4 regions of the Enterovibrio sp. FF113 genome follow, and region 3 is predicted to be linked to each of the others. Evidence: predicted binding sites of a transcription regulator. Region 3 holds the regulator's gene; each other region holds the start of a gene.

The links. The regulator PurR, encoded in region 3, represses purine synthesis genes. The targets are predictions, from matches to a motif close to TNANGNAAACGTTTNCNTNA.
Region 1: the regulator PurR is predicted to act here: its motif matches at 2,014-2,033, upstream of purE (5-(carboxyamino)imidazole ribonucleotide mutase).
Region 2: the regulator PurR is predicted to act here: its motif matches at 2,897-2,916, upstream of purL (phosphoribosylformylglycinamidine synthase).
Region 4: the regulator PurR is predicted to act here: its motif matches at 2,873-2,892, upstream of guaB (IMP dehydrogenase).

Annotation. Positions count from the first base shown of each region.
Region 1 covers NZ_JBGONO010000036.1:1,352-5,845, reverse strand. Annotated here, with positions in the region: gene ACED36_RS20900 (type I DNA topoisomerase) at 1-270, shown strand, start outside; gene ACED36_RS20895 (5-(carboxyamino)imidazole ribonucleotide synthase) at 320-1,459, opposite strand; gene purE (5-(carboxyamino)imidazole ribonucleotide mutase) at 1,462-1,947, opposite strand; gene ACED36_RS20885 (L-threonylcarbamoyladenylate synthase) at 2,177-2,734, shown strand; gene hemF (oxygen-dependent coproporphyrinogen oxidase) at 2,763-3,680, shown strand; gene aroE (shikimate dehydrogenase) at 3,687-4,494, shown strand, end outside.
Region 2 covers NZ_JBGONO010000006.1:96,240-100,733, reverse strand. Annotated here, with positions in the region: gene ACED36_RS06460 (LysR family transcriptional regulator) at 1-426, shown strand, start outside; gene tadA (tRNA adenosine(34) deaminase TadA) at 431-952, shown strand; gene ACED36_RS06450 (hypothetical protein) at 969-1,130, opposite strand; gene mltF (membrane-bound lytic murein transglycosylase MltF) at 1,240-2,721, opposite strand; gene purL (phosphoribosylformylglycinamidine synthase) at 3,092-4,494, shown strand, end outside.
Region 3 covers NZ_JBGONO010000013.1:47,340-51,833, reverse strand. Annotated here, with positions in the region: gene torA (trimethylamine-N-oxide reductase TorA) at 1-1,236, shown strand, start outside; gene torD (molecular chaperone TorD) at 1,329-1,976, shown strand; gene purR (HTH-type transcriptional repressor PurR) at 2,456-3,466, shown strand; cyclic di-GMP riboswitch class I at 3,780-3,874, shown strand; gene ACED36_RS12025 (TfoX/Sxy family DNA transformation protein) at 3,990-4,494, shown strand, end outside.
Region 4 covers NZ_JBGONO010000006.1:105,884-110,377, forward strand. Annotated here, with positions in the region: gene guaA (glutamine-hydrolyzing GMP synthase) at 1-1,280, opposite strand, end outside; gene guaB (IMP dehydrogenase) at 1,345-2,811, opposite strand; gene xseA (exodeoxyribonuclease VII large subunit) at 2,975-4,303, shown strand; gene ACED36_RS06495 (zinc ribbon domain-containing protein) at 4,333-4,494, opposite strand, start outside.

The sequences.
Region 1 (4,494 bases), on a different contig from region 3:
GAGAAGCGTGATCAGGCATCTGAAGGCGGTGATGGGATAGATGTCGCGTGCCCAGAGTGTAAGACGGGTGCTTTGCATGAGAAGAAGTCGCGCTTTGGAAAAGTCTTTTATGCCTGTGATGGCTACCCAAAGTGCAAGTTTGCTGTCAACCTTAAGCCCATTAAAGGCGTATGCGAGATTTGCGGTTACCCGTTGTTGCTCGAGAAGACATTGGCGGCGGGAGCGTTTAAGGTTTGTGCCAGCAAGAAATGCCAGCAAAAGCAGGGTTAGCTTTTGCGCTAGCTTTCAGTGAAATAAAGCCGCATTTGCGGCTTTTATTTTATTTGCTTAGCGAAGATGCGGCATCTTTTAATGCTGGGAATTCATTTTCTGCCAGCAGTGATGCTAGATCTTTCAATATGATACTCAGCTCGGCGGTTGTGTCTGCACAGACATTGATGTGACCGATTTTACGTCCCGGACGTGGTGCTTTGTCGTACCAGTGCACATGTGCAATACGCATAACTTCGTCAGGTACTGTCACTTCACCAACGATGTTGATCATGGCTGTGGGGCGAATGCGGGCAGCACTGCCGAGTGGCAAATTGCAAACTGCGCGCAGATGATTTTCAAACTGGCAAACTTCCGCGCCTTGTTGTGTCCAATGGCCTGAGTTGTGCACCCGGGGCGCAATTTCGTTTACCATCAATGTGCCGTTAACATCAAAGAACTCTATTGCTAACACGCCGACATAATCGAGAGCGTCTGCCACGGCTTTAAACATGGCTTCGGCTTGAGTTTGCAATGCCTCGTTTTCACCCGCTGCAACGGAAACACTCAAAATACCATCGGTATGGATATTTTCTGTCAGCGGATACACTTCAAGCTCACCGTTCGCGTTGCGAGCGCCAATCAATGACACTTCACGATCAAACGGTACGAACTCTTCAGCAATGACACACTGACGATCACCTTGATGGGATGCTTGCAAAAATGCAGCGATATCTCTCCAAGTGGGCTCTATATCATCAAGGGATTTTAAGCGCCATTGCCCTTTACCATCGTAGCCATCAAGGGCGCTTTTCACGATCATTGGTACACCGATGGTGCTCAGGGCTGTATCAAAATCTTCACGGTTTTGGATGGTGTGATAACGTGCGTTGTTGACGCCTGCTTTGTCGAGCAAAGCTTTTTCCTTGCGGCGATCACCACCGGTCAGAATCGCTTCTTCTCCAGGGGAGAACTTTCCGCTGGCCTGACAGGTGCTAAGAATATCAGGCGCGATATGCTCGAACTCGGCAGTGATAATATCAGCGCCTGCAATCCCGTTTTCTAATCCATGACCCAGCACTTCGAGTGTGACAGGGTGAACCAGATTGCCACTTCGCACATCATACGCGCTAACTTTTAGATTTAGCGGGGCTCCTGCTAACGCCATCATTCGTGCCAGTTGCCCAGCACCTAGAACCAGCACATTCATGATTAACCTACCGACGGGTCAGGGTGAGCCAGCACCGTTTCTGTTTGGGTTTGGCGGAAGTTATCGATTTTGCTCATTAGGGCGTCATCGCTGGTTGCGAGAATTTGCGCGGCTAGAAGGCCTGCATTGGCTGCACCTGCATCACCAATTGCAAGGGTGCCAACCGCAACACCTTTTGGCATTTGTACGATAGAAAGCAGTGAATCCATGCCTTTCAATGCTTTTGACTGAACAGGTACACCCAAAACAGGAAGACTGGTAAATGCAGCGGTCATACCAGGGAGGTGCGCTGCGCCGCCAGCACCGGCAATGATAACTTTTATGCCACGAGAAGCAGCATTGTTGGCATACTCTGCAAGCAGTTGAGGGGTTCGGTGGGCTGAAACCACCTTGGTTTCATACGCAACGCCAAAGTGATCCAGCATGTCTGCTGCGTTTTTCATGGTTGGCCAATCGGATTTTGAACCCATGATGATGCCGACTTTCATATCTGCTCCTGTAACTACCGTGTACTGCGAAGTGGAATTGCGCGTCATTATATCGGTAAAAATCCGCAAGGAAAACGTTTGCGTCCGTGCATTTCGCTACAAGCTTACTTGTTTAGGGTGGAATAAAAATTAACGAGTGTGTTTCGATGTGTGACAAAAATGTTGAGAATGACATTGGTAATTAGTCATAGTATGGCGAATTTCGAAATGCCTGATTAGGAGAGAAACCTTGGCGAATGTTGAACAGTGTGTCGCTGCATTGGCGCGCGGTGAGGTGATAGCGTACCCGACAGAAGGTGTATTTGGCGTTGGTTGCGACCCTGATAATGTACAAGCGGTACAAGCGTTGCTGTCGGTCAAAGAGCGAATTAAAGCTAAGGGCTTAATCTTAATCGCTGCGAACTTGGCGCAGTTAGACGGTTATATTGACCTCGATGCTTTGAGTGATAGTGTCAAAGCGGATGTGCTGGCCACTTGGCCTGGCCCTGTGACCTGGGTGATGCCTGCGGGCAAAAACATCACGGATTGGGTGACGGGCCAGTTTGACACTGTTGCCGTGCGTGTGTCTGATCACCCTGATGTTCAGGCATTGTGCGTTGCTTATGGAAAACCAATCACATCGACCAGTGCCAACTTGAGCGGTAAAGAGCCTTGTCGAACCGTTGAAGAGGTCGTTAACCAGCTTGGCGATCGCGTACCGTGTGTGTTGAATGGAATAATTGGTGGACGTGATAAGCCAACCGAGATCCGCGATGCGCGTTCTGGTAAGGTGCTACGTCAAGGCTGAATAAGTTAGTAATAAAGAAGGAATTAACGTGCCAAACCTCCCTCAGCAAGTAGATAAAGAAGCTGTAAAGCGCTTTTTACTGTCGCTTCAGGATTCTATCTGTGCTGCATTAGAGCAAGAAGATGGTGTTGCCATATTTCAGGAAGATGCATGGCAAAGAGAAGCTGGGGGCGGAGGTAAAAGTCGCGTATTGCGCGAGGGCACTGTTTTTGAACAGGCGGGCGTGAATTTTTCGCATGTGTTCGGTGACAAGATGCCAGGATCCGCAACCGCACATCGTCCAGAACTTGCTGGTCGAAGCTTCGAAGCGATGGGGGTGTCTTTAGTTGTTCATCCAAACAACCCTCATGTACCGACGTCTCATGCTAACGTTCGTTTCTTTATCGCAGAAAAAGAAGGTGAAGACCCAGTATGGTGGTTTGGTGGTGGCTTTGACTTGACCCCATTCTATCCAGTTGAAGAGGATTGTGTTCACTGGCACCAAACCGCCAAAGCAATTTGTGCGCCATTTGGCGATGATGTTTACCAAGAACACAAGGCGTGGTGTGATCGCTACTTCTTCTTACCGCATCGCAACGAAACGCGTGGTGTAGGCGGCCTCTTTTTTGATGATTTAAATAGCTGGGGTTTTGATGCCTCGCTTAATTATATAGAAGCGGTGGGTCAAGGCTTCCTTGATGCCTATTTGCCTATTGTCCAAAAACGTAAAGACACAGAATACGGAGAGCGAGAGCGACAGTTTCAGCTTTATCGTCGTGGTCGCTATGTTGAATTTAATCTTGTGTATGACCGTGGCACATTATTCGGTCTACAAAGTGGCGGACGCACTGAATCCATCTTAATGTCGATGCCACCTCTCGTCAGATGGCAATACGGTTTTGAGCCAGAAGTGGGCTCTGCAGAAGAAAAGCTCTATACCGAATATTTAACACCAAGGGACTGGTAAGCACGAATGGATAAGTACGTCGTTGTTGGTAATCCGATATCACACAGTAAATCCCCTTTTATACACACATTGTTTGCGCGCCAGACAGCTCAGCAGATGACGTACGAAATGTTTGAAGCACCTATTGGCGAATTTAACCAAGCTATAACGGCTTTTTTTGCCTCGGGCGGAAAGGGCTGCAATGTCACTGTGCCATTCAAAGAAGATGCTTTTGCTTTTGCAACCATGCTGACTGAGCGCGCTAAGCTAGCAGGCGCGGTAAATACCCTGAAAAAGCTCGACGACGGTGGCATCCTTGGTGACAACACTGATGGTGAAGGTTTGGTGCAAGATTTATTGAGTCATCATGTCCAGCTTGAAGGCGCCAACATCTTATTGTTGGGAGCCGGCGGTGCGGCAAGAGGGGTGATATTACCTTTGCTTAAGCATGATCCTGCCTCGTTGGTTGTCGCGAATCGCACAGCCAGTAAAGCATTAACCTTGTCTGAATTATTTTCAGAACATGGGAATGTCTCAGCCAAGGCATTCGATGAGCTAGAAGGCTCAGCATTTGATGTCATCATCAATTCAACGTCCGCGAGCCTATCGGGTGACCATCCCAATATCCCTTCTTCTGTTATTGTTGAAAATACCATTGTCTATGACATGGTGTATGGTGCAGGCTTAACGAGCAGTAACCAATGGGCTAAGGCGCAAGGTGCCTCTCGCGTTATTGATGGTTTGGGTATGTTGGTGGGACAAGCTGCCGAAAGTTTCACTATATGGCGTGGTCTTAGACCCGGAACGACTCAGGTATTAAGGGAGCTTCGCCGTA
Region 2 (4,494 bases), on a different contig from region 3:
GAATTTCTCTCTAAATTTGGCACACCTCATACCTTGTCGGAACTACCGCATTTTAATTGCCTGCGCGGACAGCATGATTACTGGCGTTTTCGTGAGAGTGGCAAAGAGTGCACGGTGCGCGTTAAGGGCAGCCTGCGCTGCAACAGTGGTGTGGGCTTGGTTGATGCCGCCAAGCGCGGGATGGGGCTGGTTCAATTGCCTGATTATTATATTGATGAAGCGTTGGCATCGGGCGAGTTGGTTCGCGTGCTGAATGCGTATCAAGATATGGAAGAGGGGATATGGGCGTTGTTTCCTCATCGTCGCTTGCAATCATTACGGGTGAAATTGCTGGTGGATTTTTTGGCTGACGGTTTAGCACACGGAGCGAGATCAACCGCTACACAGAATGATATACTGCGCGCTGCAACATCCTCAGGCAGATAGCACAGTGACTCAAAACGAATTAGATCAGCAATTTATGCAGCATGCGATGACATTAGCTGCCAAAGCGGAAGCCGAAGGTGAGGTGCCAGTTGGTGCACTCGTGGTGCTTAACGGCGAAGTGATTGGTGAGGGGTGGAACCGTCTTATCGGTCAACATGATGCCACGGCGCATGCTGAAATGATGGCTCTTCGTCAAGCGGGTAAGGTGCTACAAAACTACAGACTGTTAGACGCTGTGTTGTATGTGACTTTAGAACCGTGCCCAATGTGTGCGAGTGCGATGGTGCATAGTCGCGTTGGAAGGGTCGTGTATGGGGCGCCGGATTACAAAACAGGCGCGGCGGGAAGTGTGATGAACTTACTGAGCTACGACGGTGTTAACCACCATGTTGCTTATCAAGGTGGGGTGATGGAAGAGGAGTGTCGGGCGCAGTTACAAGCCTTTTTCCGTCGTCGTCGCGCGGAGAAAAAAGCCGATAGAGATGCACGTAAGCGCATTAACGACTCAGCGCAAGACCCAGAGTAAGCGACGCTTTGCCGAATTAGAAACTCTCGTCCATCATGGCAAATTCTCGAATGGCAAAGGTGCGTTGACGCCACAATACTTTTTTCAGGTTAACGTTGCGCATGCGCTTACGTCGGTTTGATGCTGAGCTTGAGTTACGTGCAAAAGTGGACTGCGTTTTTCGTTTGTTAGCAAACATATTTTCAGTTCCTATTTAGACAAAAACGCAGCCAGTGCTGCGTTTTTGTTGTCTCTGACACCTAGGTTATAACCTGCCATTGTGAACACACTATGACAAGAGGGATCCCCTATTTGTCATTGGCTTCTTTTGCTGGGCTCTCTTCTGAGACAGGCTCAATCACATCGGTTTGTGTTAATGCTTCCACCTCATCGGGCGAAGTCTCAATATTGATCGTCTGCAATCCATCAAGATTATCCGTAAGGTCTGCACCAATTGCCTGCGCTTTATCCTGCTCATAGCCAACAATACTTTGATAATAACGGCGAATGTTTTCAACGTAACTCAAGGCTTCATAACCTCGGGCGTAACCATAACGCGTTTGTTTGTGGTACTGGCGTTTAGCAAGCAATGGTAAGCGCTGTTTCACATCAGCCCATGAATCAGGGTTGCCGCCTTGTGATTTCGTCAATCGACGCGCATCCATCATGTGGCCAAATCCGATGTTATAGGATGCCAGTGCGTACCAGATTTTTTCATTTTCGTTGACGCTGTCTGGTACTCGTTGCAGCATTTTATAGAGATATTCAGCGCCGCCACGAATGCTTTGCTCCGGATCAAGACGGTTTTTCACACCGACTGATTTTGCCGTGGGTAACGTCAGCATCATCATGCCGCGAACACCGGTGGGTGAAACAGCGCGTGGATTCCAGTGTGATTCTTGATAGGACAGTGCAGCCAGCATTCGCCAATCAAACTGATCCGCGTATTTTTTAAATAGCGGCTCCCACTTCGGCAGTTTACTGTCAATAGCGCGCAAAAAGGCGCGAGTATCGACGTAATCAAAACTGTCGACATGGCCAAAGTACTTTTCTTCTAGCGCTGCTAATTCACCGCTTTGTGTTTTTTTGCCGAAGAACTCAATCATCAAAGCGTAAACGCTGTCATCTTGTGATTTCTTCATGAACCAAGCGACGGGTTCGTCTTCTGTCAGCTCCAATGCAACAGTAATAGCGGGGTGAATGCGCTGAATTAACGCAATGTCGACGGAATCAGCAATGGTGAAGTCCAATTGGCCATCAGCCACTTGTTTCAGCAATTCGTCGTCATCGGTGTCTTTAACACTTTCCCAGATCATTTCTGGAAATTCACGTTGTATGGCTTGCAGTGTCAAGGCATGACTGGAATCTTCAACCACGGCAATGCGTGCACCATCTTTGTTCAGCTCTGACAGGTTTCGCGGACGCCAGTGACCCTTTTTGTAGACCAATTGCTGGCTGACATAATAGTAAGCAGGACCTGGGCGAAAATGGTCAAGGCGATCTTTGGTAATCGTTAGTCCAGCAGCAATGATATCGACGTCGCCACGCTCTAACGCTGGAAAGAGACCTGAAAGGGTGTAAGCAGGCTGCATTTCCAGTTTCACACCAAGACTTTGTGCGAATTGCGAGGCAAGTTCTAAGTCGAGCCCTGTTGGGCCGTCTGGGCCAATGTAATAGGAAAGTTGATTGTTCAGTGTCCCTACGCGAAGTACGCCACTGTCACGAATTTTGTCTAGTTCAGTTCTGTCATCGTATTTCCATTCACAACCGGAAAGAAACAGCACTAACATTGTGCCAACAAGCAGTTGATAGATTCGTTTTATAGCATTCGCGTTCAAAAAGTTATGCTCACTCTTTATTGATTACCGACTGTTATATCAAAGGTGGCATCCCGCATAAAGTGAAGCTGGATGGGTACCTTAGTTTAGACGCAGAATAATGACAGTCATCGTCGAGGAAAAAAAGTTGCGCAAACGGTTGCGTCAAGTGTTACGTCGCCCACATTTTTACCCTATAATAGCGCCCCGAACACTAGGAGATACCCTAGCAGCAAGAACAGAAGTGATATCGACGTAGCTTTCCCATTTATGTTACGACATAAAACTCATGGGGTTAGGCCAATATCACTTTAATTCACCGCTAACCGAGAGACGTACGCACATGGAAATTTTGCGTGGTTCCCCCGCTCTGTCCGAATTCCGAGTCAATAAACTGATAGAAAGCTGTCAGGCGAATGACTTGCCTGTGACTGGCCTCTATGCCGAGTATATCCACTTTGCTGATATCAGTACTCCCTTGAGTGCCGATGAGAAGCAAAAGCTGAATCGTCTGCTCACTTATGGGCCAACGATTGCTGAGCACGCGCCTACGGGCACCCTTATTCTTGTAACCCCTCGTCCTGGCACGATTTCTCCTTGGTCTTCAAAAGCGACTGACATCGCGCACAACTGCGGTCTAAATGCGATTAAACGCCTTGAGCGTGGCACGGCCTATTATGTTGAATTGGCATCTGAACTGTCTGTTGACCAACATAAAGTGTTGGCCGGTTTGCTCCATGACCGAATGATGGAAGTGGTATTTGCTGATATGGATGCGGCGTCAGCACTCTTTGCAGCAGCAACGCCAGCACCGATGAAAGCGGTAGATATCCTTTCTGCGGGTCGTGAAGCCTTGGAAGTGGCCAACGTGGAGTTGGGTCTTGCTTTGGCTGACGATGAAATCGATTATTTGGTGGAAAGCTTTACCAAGCTGGGTCGCAACCCTAACGATATCGAACTGATGATGTTTGCTCAGGCAAACTCAGAGCATTGTCGCCATAAAATATTCAATGCTGATTGGACTATTGACGGTGTGGATCAGGACAAGAGCCTGTTCAAGATGATCAAGAACACCTACGAGCATAACAACGACTATGTGTTATCTGCGTACAAAGATAACGCTGCTGTTATGGAAGGCTCAAGCGTAGGACGTTTTTTCCCGAACCCTGAATCACGTCAGTATGATTACCATCAGGAAGCGACACATATTCTGATGAAGGTGGAAACACATAACCACCCAACCGCTATTTCACCTTGGCCTGGCGCAGCGACGGGGTCAGGTGGTGAAATTCGCGATGAAGGCGCGACTGGTATCGGTGGTAAGCCAAAAGCAGGCTTGGTCGGTTTCTCCGTGTCCAACTTGCGTATCCCAGGTTTTGAACAACCTTGGGAAACAGATTTCGGCAAGCCTAGCCGTATCGTGAATGCGTTGGACATTATGCTAGAAGGCCCATTAGGTGGCGCGGCATTTAACAACGAATTTGGTCGTCCTAACCTATTGGGTTATTTCCGCACCTACGAAGAAAAAGTCACCTCGCACAACGGTGAAGAAGTCCGTGGTTACCACAAGCCGATCATGATTGCTGGTGGTATGGGTAACATTCGCGATGGGCATGTTCAGAAAAAAGAAATTCCAGTCGGCGCCAAGCTTATTGTACTTGGTGGCCCAGCCATGAACATTGGTTTGGGTGGTGGCGCAGCGTCTTCAATGGCCTCTGGCCAGTCAGCGGAAGATCTGGATTTTGC
Region 3 (4,494 bases):
ATCCACAACGGTAGCTACAACGGTTACTCAAGTTTCATCCCGATTGCGCGCATTGTTGACTGCCTTGAAAACCCAGGCGATACCATTGATTTCAATGGTCAAAAAGTCAAATTCCCGCACATCAAGATGGCCATTTCTTGTGGTAGTAACCTGTTCCACCAGCACCAAGATCGTAACCGAATGATCAAGGCATGGCGTAACTTGGAAACCTACGTGTCTATTGACCATCAGTGGACTGCGAGCTGCCGTTTTGCTGATATCGTTCTGCCTGCAACGACAACTTACGAACGTAACGACATCGAGTCATTCGGTAACCACTCGAACAAAGGCATTATTGCGATGAAACAAATCGTAGAGCCAATGTTTGAAGCGAAAGACGATTTCGATATCTTCCGCGAGCTGTGCACCCGTTTTGATCGCGAAGAAGCGTTCACTGGCGGCAAAACCAAAATGGAATGGATCGAAGAGATCTATAACGGTGCACGTCTGCAAGGCCGTGGTATTGGCGTTCGCATGCCTAACTTCGTTAAATTCTGGGAAGAAGAACAATTTATTGCCTTCCCTCAAGGTACCGAGTGGGTTCGTCACCAAGCATTCCGTAATGAACCTGATCTTGAGCCACTGGGCACAGCATCAGGTCTGATCGAAATCTACTGTAAGACAATCGCAGACATGGGTTACGACGACTGTCAGGGTCACCCTATGTGGTTCGAAAAAGTTGAGCGTAGCCATGGCGGTCCTAAGTCAAAGAGCTACCCGCTGCACATGCAAAGCTGTCACCCTAACTACCGTCTGCACTCGCAATTGTGTTCGTCAGACGCGTTCCGTGACACTTACGCAGTCGCGGGTCGTGAGCCTTGCTACATCAACTCTGCTGACGCAAAAGCACGTGGCATTGTTTCTGGTGATGTGGTTCGTGTATTCAACGAACGTGGTCAGGTCCTTGCGGGCGCAGTCGTGACTGACGACTATAAAGCTGGCGTATGTCGTATTGAAGAAGGTGCTTGGTATGCGCCACTTGAAGGCGGCAAGCCGGGTACACTTTGTACTTACGGCGATCCAAACGTACTGACTGTAGACATCGGCACCTCTAAGTTAGCGCAAGCAACCTCTGCGCATACAGCACTGGTTGAGATTGAGAAGCACACAGGTAACATACCTGCTGTTACTGGCTTCAGCGGCCCAATCAACGTTGACGGCGTTAACCCACTGTTCCCGGCGATGGATATCGCATAAGAGACAGTATGAAGAAAAGGGCAGCTTAGCTGCCCTTTTTTGCTCTATGTTAGATAGACTTAAAGTGCTTTTTTTCAACTAACGGAATGACAATGCAAGAATTTATTGCCATTAACGAACAACGTGCAGAATTTTACTGGTGGATGTCTTCCCTTTTCGCCAGTGAATTAACGCAAGATGATTTGAATAATTACCACGGCAGCAACATGGATAACTATTTTTCCGCGTTAGCCATGACCGAGGAATTGAAAGCACCGATCGTTGAATTTCGCAACGCGCTTGCCGCGCTAAAGCTCCGCGAAGATGCACAACTCGAGCTAGCCGCTGATTTCTGTGGTTTATTCCTCAGTACACCAAAAACAGGCGCATTGCCTTATGCGTCTATTTATATTGGTGAAACCGGTCTGTTGAACGATAAGCCCGCGCAAGAGATGGGTCAATGGATGGAAAAGTACGGCATTGCTCAACGTAAAGATTTCAATGAACCGTTTGACCATCTTGCGGTTGTGCTTGATTTCATAGGGAACTTGGTCATTCTTGCCAACAAAGAAACCGAAGAAGACCAACAAGAATCCATGATGCAAGAACAGCAAGTATTTTTGGAAACCATGGTCATGCCGTGGCTAGGTAGTTTCCAAAAATCGCTAAACCAGTTTGATCAATTCGGTTTTTATAAAGCCGCGGGTGCATTGCTCACTGCATTTATCACACTGGATCTTTTGTTCCTTAAAGGCGAATAAAAAGGTGCCTATCTATACCCAAACAAATTCTCGCTAAACAAGCATCTTGAAGTGTTTGGTTATGATAAATGAAGCCGGGCAAGCCCGGTTTTTTCTTTTTTTGAGCTTGGAAAACAGAAAAAACCCGCTATTTCGCAAGCTTGATACGCATCAAGCTTACGCGAGTCGCTTCAATTGAATAATTGCGGGCGCGGTCATGAGCCAGTAAACTGTGAACGCAAGCGATTGGCATTGAGAAATTTCTGTAACATTACAAACGCCTCGTCATAGTGCCGCCGCAGCGTTCCCCCCTTCTCCCACACTTGATGGAAAGCAAGTTGCTGGCAGTGTCGATGAAACCTCGACGACAAGGGGATGAGAGTCCGTCTCTCCGCCTATAGAAAGAACGAATCCATTACGCCGCTTAGCATAGCGGCGTAAACATGTTGAGCAGCCTCTATTTCTCAAGCTGCTAATGAAAACGATAAGAAGATTACCCAATGGCAACAATTAAAGATGTCGCACGCATGGCTGGTGTATCTACGACAACCGTTTCACACGTGATCAATAAAACACGCTTTGTCGCAGAAAACACAACCAAGAAAGTATGGGCCGCAGTCGACGACTTAAACTATGCACCGAGTGCAGTTGCGCGCAGCTTGAAATGTAACTCAACGCGCACGATTGGCATGCTGGTCACCAAATCTACCAATCCGTTCTTTGCGGAAGTTGTACATGGGGTAGAAGAATACTGCTACAAAGAAGGCTACACGCTTATCTTGTGTAACACCGAAGGTAACTTAGCGAAGCAACGCGACTACCTGCGCATGTTGGCAGAAAAACGCGTAGATGGCCTGTTGGTGATGTGCTCTGACTTGAATGAAGAACTTCTTATTCTATTAGAGAAAAAGAAAGATCTGCCGATGGTTGTGATGGATTGGGGCACGCAACATGTCAACACCGACTGCATTCAAGATAATGCCGAACTCGGTGGCTATATCGCGACCAAGTACTTTGTAGACAACGGCCATACCAAAATCGGCTGTATTTCAGGTCAGTTAGATAAACTCACCTGTCAGACGCGCTTGGCAGGCTTTAGAACTGCGTTGGCAGAAGCTGGCATTGAAGAAAATCCGAACTGGATTGTAGAAGCCGATTTTGAGTGTGACTCCGCAGTTGAAGCGGCAAAAGCATTATTGGCCCAAGAAGACCGCCCAACGGCTGTTTTTTGCTTTAATGACATCATGGCACTGGCTGCAATCAGTACCTTCCGTCAGGCCGGGTTAGACATTCCTAACGACATTTCTGTTATTGGCTACGATAACATTGATCTAGCCGCATTTTTCTCACCACCGTTGACGACAATTCATCAGCCGAAAAATCGACTGGGTAAAACTGCAATCAAACTATTATTGGAACGTCTCGCCAATAAAGAGAACGAACAGCAGATTTTTGTTATGCAACCAGAGCTCATCATTCGCAGTTCGGTGAAAAATCTTAACGCCGAGTAAAATACACGCTCTCGCGGTACTTCTCTAAAAGCCCGACCACTTTTTTTTGGTTGGGCTTTTTTATTAACTGGCAAGTTTTCCGACTGACTCAACCTCATTATTGCGACTCACCTCTTAAAGGGTAAATTGCCTAGTTTTCTAGTGCTACCCTTAAACCCAGATATAAAGTAGTCATCTTGGTCAAAAATACTTCAATTACAAAGACAACCGGATATTATCAATCACATCAATAAGATTCTATCTGAACCAAGATCACACTTTATGAGACCAGCAATAACGACAAAATGATGCGATTCAGTTAAGCTAAAACCCGTCAAGAAAAAGGCAAACCATCGCGAAAGCGTGGGACGCAAAGCTTCCGGCCTCACAACACTGATTTTATGTGTTGGTGGTAGCGGAGCTACCGATGACGTTAGCATTCACATACCGGATATTTCTGGTTCGTTGACAATTCTCTGAATTAGCTTTGCTACGTTGCTCCTTGACCATTCATCCAGGAACGTATTGATTGAGAATTAGTCACATGGATAAACCAACGCTAAAAAACACACTGAAGTTCTTCGAATGTCTTGGCAAAATCAAATCCCGCTCTATGTTTGGTGGGTTTGGTGTATTTTGCGATGAGACAATGTTCGCACTGGTTGTTAATGATCAGCTTCACCTTCGTGCTGGTCAAACGAATGAAGCTGAATTCAAACATCTGGCGATGAGCCCTTACGTCTACAAAAAACGCGGCTTCCCTGTTGTGACTAAATACTATGCTGTGCCTGAAAATTGGTGGGTAAAATCTGACGAGTTAATGGCCTATGCCACGACAGCACTCACCATTGCCAGAGACGATCAGCAAGAAAAAAAGACGGCGGCGCCAACGCGTATCAAAGATCTGCCAAACTTGCGACTCGCCACAGAGCGAATGCTAAAAAAAGCAGGTATCGATTCTGTCGAACAGTTGCAAACACAGGGCGCCGTGAAAGCTTATCGAGCTTTGCAGAAATCACACCAAGATACGCTTAGCCTTGAACTACTTT
Region 4 (4,494 bases), on a different contig from region 3:
GCACGACGAAGCAAATCACAGTACTCTTTTTTCACTTCACCCAACACGCGAACACCAAGGCCTGGACCTGGGAACGGGTGGCGGTAAAGCATGTTGTAAGGCAGGCCAAGCTCAAGACCAATCTTACGCACTTCATCCTTGAACAGTTCTTTAAGCGGCTCAACCAATCCCATTTCCATGTCGTCTGGCAGACCGCCAACGTTATGGTGAGATTTGATCACGTGTGCTTTACCCGTCTTCGATGCGGCAGATTCGATCACGTCAGGGTAGATAGTGCCTTGCGCCAGCCACTTCGCGTTGTCCAACTTCTTCGATTCTTCATCGAATACATCAATAAACACGTGGCCAATTTTCTTACGCTTAGCTTCTGGATCAGCAATGCCTTCAAGTGCAGAAAGGAAGCGTTGCTCCGCTTTCACATGAACGATGTTCAATCCGAAATGATCGCCAAACATGTCCATAACTTGCTCGCCTTCATTAAGACGTAGCAGACCATTATCAACAAATACGCACGTTAACTTGTCACCGATCGCGCGGTGAATAAGCATAGCAACAACAGAAGAATCCACACCGCCTGACAGGCCTAGGATCACTTCGTCATCACCCACTTGCTCTTTGATGCTTTCAATGGCGTTTTCAATGATCGATGCTGACGTCCAAAGACGCTCACAACCACAAATGTCGAGAACGAAACGCTCAAGCATGCGGTGACCTTGACGAGTATGTGTCACTTCTGGGTGGAATTGCACACCATAGAAACGCTTCTCTTCATTGGCCATTGCCGCGAATGGGCAAGTATCGGTTGACGCCACTTTCACGAAGTCAGCTGGGATCTCGACCACTTTGTCACCGTGGCTCATCCATACATCAAGAATGCCTAAGCCTTCTTCGTTGATAGAATCTTCGATACCTTCAAACAGGCTACCCGCATTGTCGAGAGTGACTTTTGCGTAGCCGAATTCGCGTTCCGTTGATCCTGAAACTTTACCGCCAAGTTGCGCGGACATGGTTTGCATGCCGTAGCACACACCCAAAACAGGCACACCAGCGGTGAACACATATTCCGGTGCACGAGGAGAACCCGCTTCCGTCACACTTTCAGGGCCACCAGAAAGGATGATGCCATCTGGGTTGAAGTCACGAATATCCTGCTCATCGACGTCCCAGCCCCACAATTCGCAATACACACCGATTTCACGGATACGACGCGCAATAAGCTGCGTGTACTGTGAGCCGAAGTCGAGGATCAGAATACGTTGGTCGTGAATATTTTTAGTCATTTCAGCTTGTCTCAAAATGTCAGCGATTCAAGGGGCAACGCCCCTTGGTATTTGTAAAAAAGGATTACTGCCCAGTACGGTAGTTTGGCGCTTCTTTCGTGATCGTCACATCATGTGCGTGCGATTCAGTCATGCCTGCACCTGTGATGCGAACGAATTCTGCTTTTGTGCGCAGAGCATCAACCGTTGCAGAACCCGTTAGGCCCATGCACGAGCGCAAACCACCCATTTGCTGGTGAATAATTTCTTTCAGACGGCCTTTGTAAGCCACGCGGCCTTCAATGCCTTCAGGTACAAGCTTGTCGGCAGCGTTATCTGTCTGGAAGTAGCGGTCAGATGACCCTTTAGACATGGCACCCAATGAGCCCATGCCACGGTAAGACTTGTAAGAGCGGCCTTGATACAGCTCAACTTCACCCGGAGACTCTTCAGTACCCGCTAGCATTGAGCCAACCATTACACACGATGCACCAGCGACAATCGCCTTACACATGTCACCAGAGAAACGAATACCGCCGTCAGCAACGACAGGGATGCCGTATTGGTCAGCCACTTCAACTGCGTCAGAAATCGCAGTGATTTGTGGCACACCCACACCGGTCACGATGCGCGTAGTACAAATTGAACCCGGGCCGATACCGACTTTTACTGCGTTGACGCCCGCTTCGATCAGCGCTTTTGCACCAGAACCGGTTGCGACGTTACCGCCAATGATTTGCAGATCAGGGAATGCCGCACGTGTTTCACGAATACGCTGAAGAACACCTTCAGAATGACCGTGAGAAGAATCGATAAGCAACACGTCAACACCGGCTTCAACCAGTGCCGCAACGCGTTCTTCGTTGCCAGCACCCGCGCCAACAGCTGCACCGACACGTAGACGGCCTTTTTCGTCTTTACACGCGTTGGGTTTGCGTTCTGCTTTTTGGAAATCTTTTGCTGTGATCATACCGCTGAGATGGTGGTCATCATTCACAACCAACACTTTCTCAACACGGAATTGTTGCATCAGCTTTTGCACTTCTTCAGGGCTTGCGCCTTCTTTCACTGTTGCCAGACGATCTTTTGGTGTCATCACATCAGCCACTTTCAGGCTAAGGTCGATAACAAAGCGAACATCACGGCCAGTGATGATACCAACAAGCTCATTGCTCTCAGTCACCACAGGGAAACCTGCAAAGCCATTACGCTCAGTCAGCATTTTCACATCTGCAATGGTTTGATTTGGGGTAACAGTGACTGGGTTGGAGACCACACCTGCTTCGAAAATTTTCACCAAGCGAACTTGTTCTGCTTGTTGTTCGATAGTCATGTTTTTGTGGATGAATCCGATACCGCCTTCTTGAGCTAACGCAATCGCGAGACGGGCTTCTGTCACTGTGTCCATCGCCGCTGAGATCAGAGGGATATTCAGAGAAATAGTTTTCGTCAGTTGAGTACGTAAGTCGGCAGTGTTTGGAAGAACTGTGGAGTGTGCTGGAACCAGCAATACATCATCAAAAGTTAGTGCTTCTTTAGCTATTCGTAACATTGCAATATCTCACGCCAAAAGTAAATACGGGGGACTAAATATTGCCGCAGCATTATACTGATGACGCAAACGTTTGGCTATAGATTTTAACGAAAACGTTTGGCATTCATTTTTTGCCCCAGTACCATGACGAAAACCCGCTGATATTGAAGGCTAACTGGTGATGACAAGCCCTAACGAAAACATTTTCACCGTCTCTCGTTTGAACGCCGAAGTTCGTCTTCTGCTCGAGAACGAAATGGGCATCGTCTGGCTGGTTGGCGAAGTATCAAATCTTACCGTTCCTGTGTCTGGCCACTGGTATTTCACCCTCAAAGACAGCCGTGCTCAGGTGAAATGTGCCATGTTCAAAGGCAACAATCGCCGTGTGACCTTTAAGCCAGCCAACGGCAATCAAGTACTGGTTCGCGCCAGATTGTCCTTGTATGAACCGCGCGGCGACTACCAAATCATTGTTGAAAGCATGCAGCCGGAAGGAGATGGCATGCTTCAGCAGCAATTTGAGAAGCTGAAAATGCAACTGGCGGCGGAAGGTCTGTTTGCAGCCAGTACCAAAAAAACATTACCCGAACAGCCAAGACGCGTCGGGATCATCACCTCAAAAACTGGCGCAGCCCTTCACGATATTTTGCATGTATTAAAGCGCCGGGACCCAAGTCTGCCCGTGGTGATATACCCTACTCAAGTTCAGGGAAAAGACGCGGCGATCCAAATAGCGCAAGCGATTGGCCGAGCCAACAGTCGTGACGAGTGTGATGTGCTTATTGTGGGACGCGGTGGCGGTTCGTTAGAGGACTTGTGGTGTTTCAACGAAGAAATAGTGGCGCGCACCATTGCAGCAAGCAGCATTCCTATTGTCAGTGCCGTGGGTCATGAAGTCGATGTAACCATCGCCGACTTTGTTGCGGACATGCGCGCACCCACGCCTTCTGCTGCGGCTGAATTGGTGAGCAGAGATACCTCAGTACGAGCCCAACAGTTTTCGCAACGCAGTGATCGGCTGGCACATGTGTTCAGTCGACACCTATCACGCAGCCAGGAGCGCCTCACACGCCTGCAACACCGATTGGCAATGCAACACCCCCAAGCTCGTCTGCAACAGCAAGCACAGCAGTTTGACGAGCTCGAACGTCGTCTCTACCAATCCATGCGAACCAAACTGCAAACTGATGCGCAGCGCCTAGATAGAGCGAGTCAGCGATTAGAGCGTTTCTCGCCAGCGAACCAACTGCCAGGACTCAGCACGCAATTAGGATACACACAGCAGCGCTTAACTGACGCCATGCACCGTCAGTTACGCCAACATCAGCATGAATTAGCCCTAAAAATGGAAACCTTGGACGCAGTCAGCCCGCTCGCCACACTGGCTCGAGGATATTCGATCACTCGAGGCAAGAATAACAAAGTGATCCGGTCTGACCGTGACGTGAAATCCGGCGATCAGATCACCACAGTATTATCGAGCGGCGAGATCCAATCCACAGTGATCTAGGATCGCGTCAAAGCACGTCTAGAACGGTGTCATTGCGACGCCGTTTTTTGTGTCTCAAATACAATTCTCGCGCTCGAGCGAGACTTCAACTCATTGCACTGATTGCAGAAATAATTCGTCGCACCACACGCCTGCAGCTTTTCTAATTGCACGTCGCAGGTTTGACAATACCCCTGTTTTATAAAGACTTT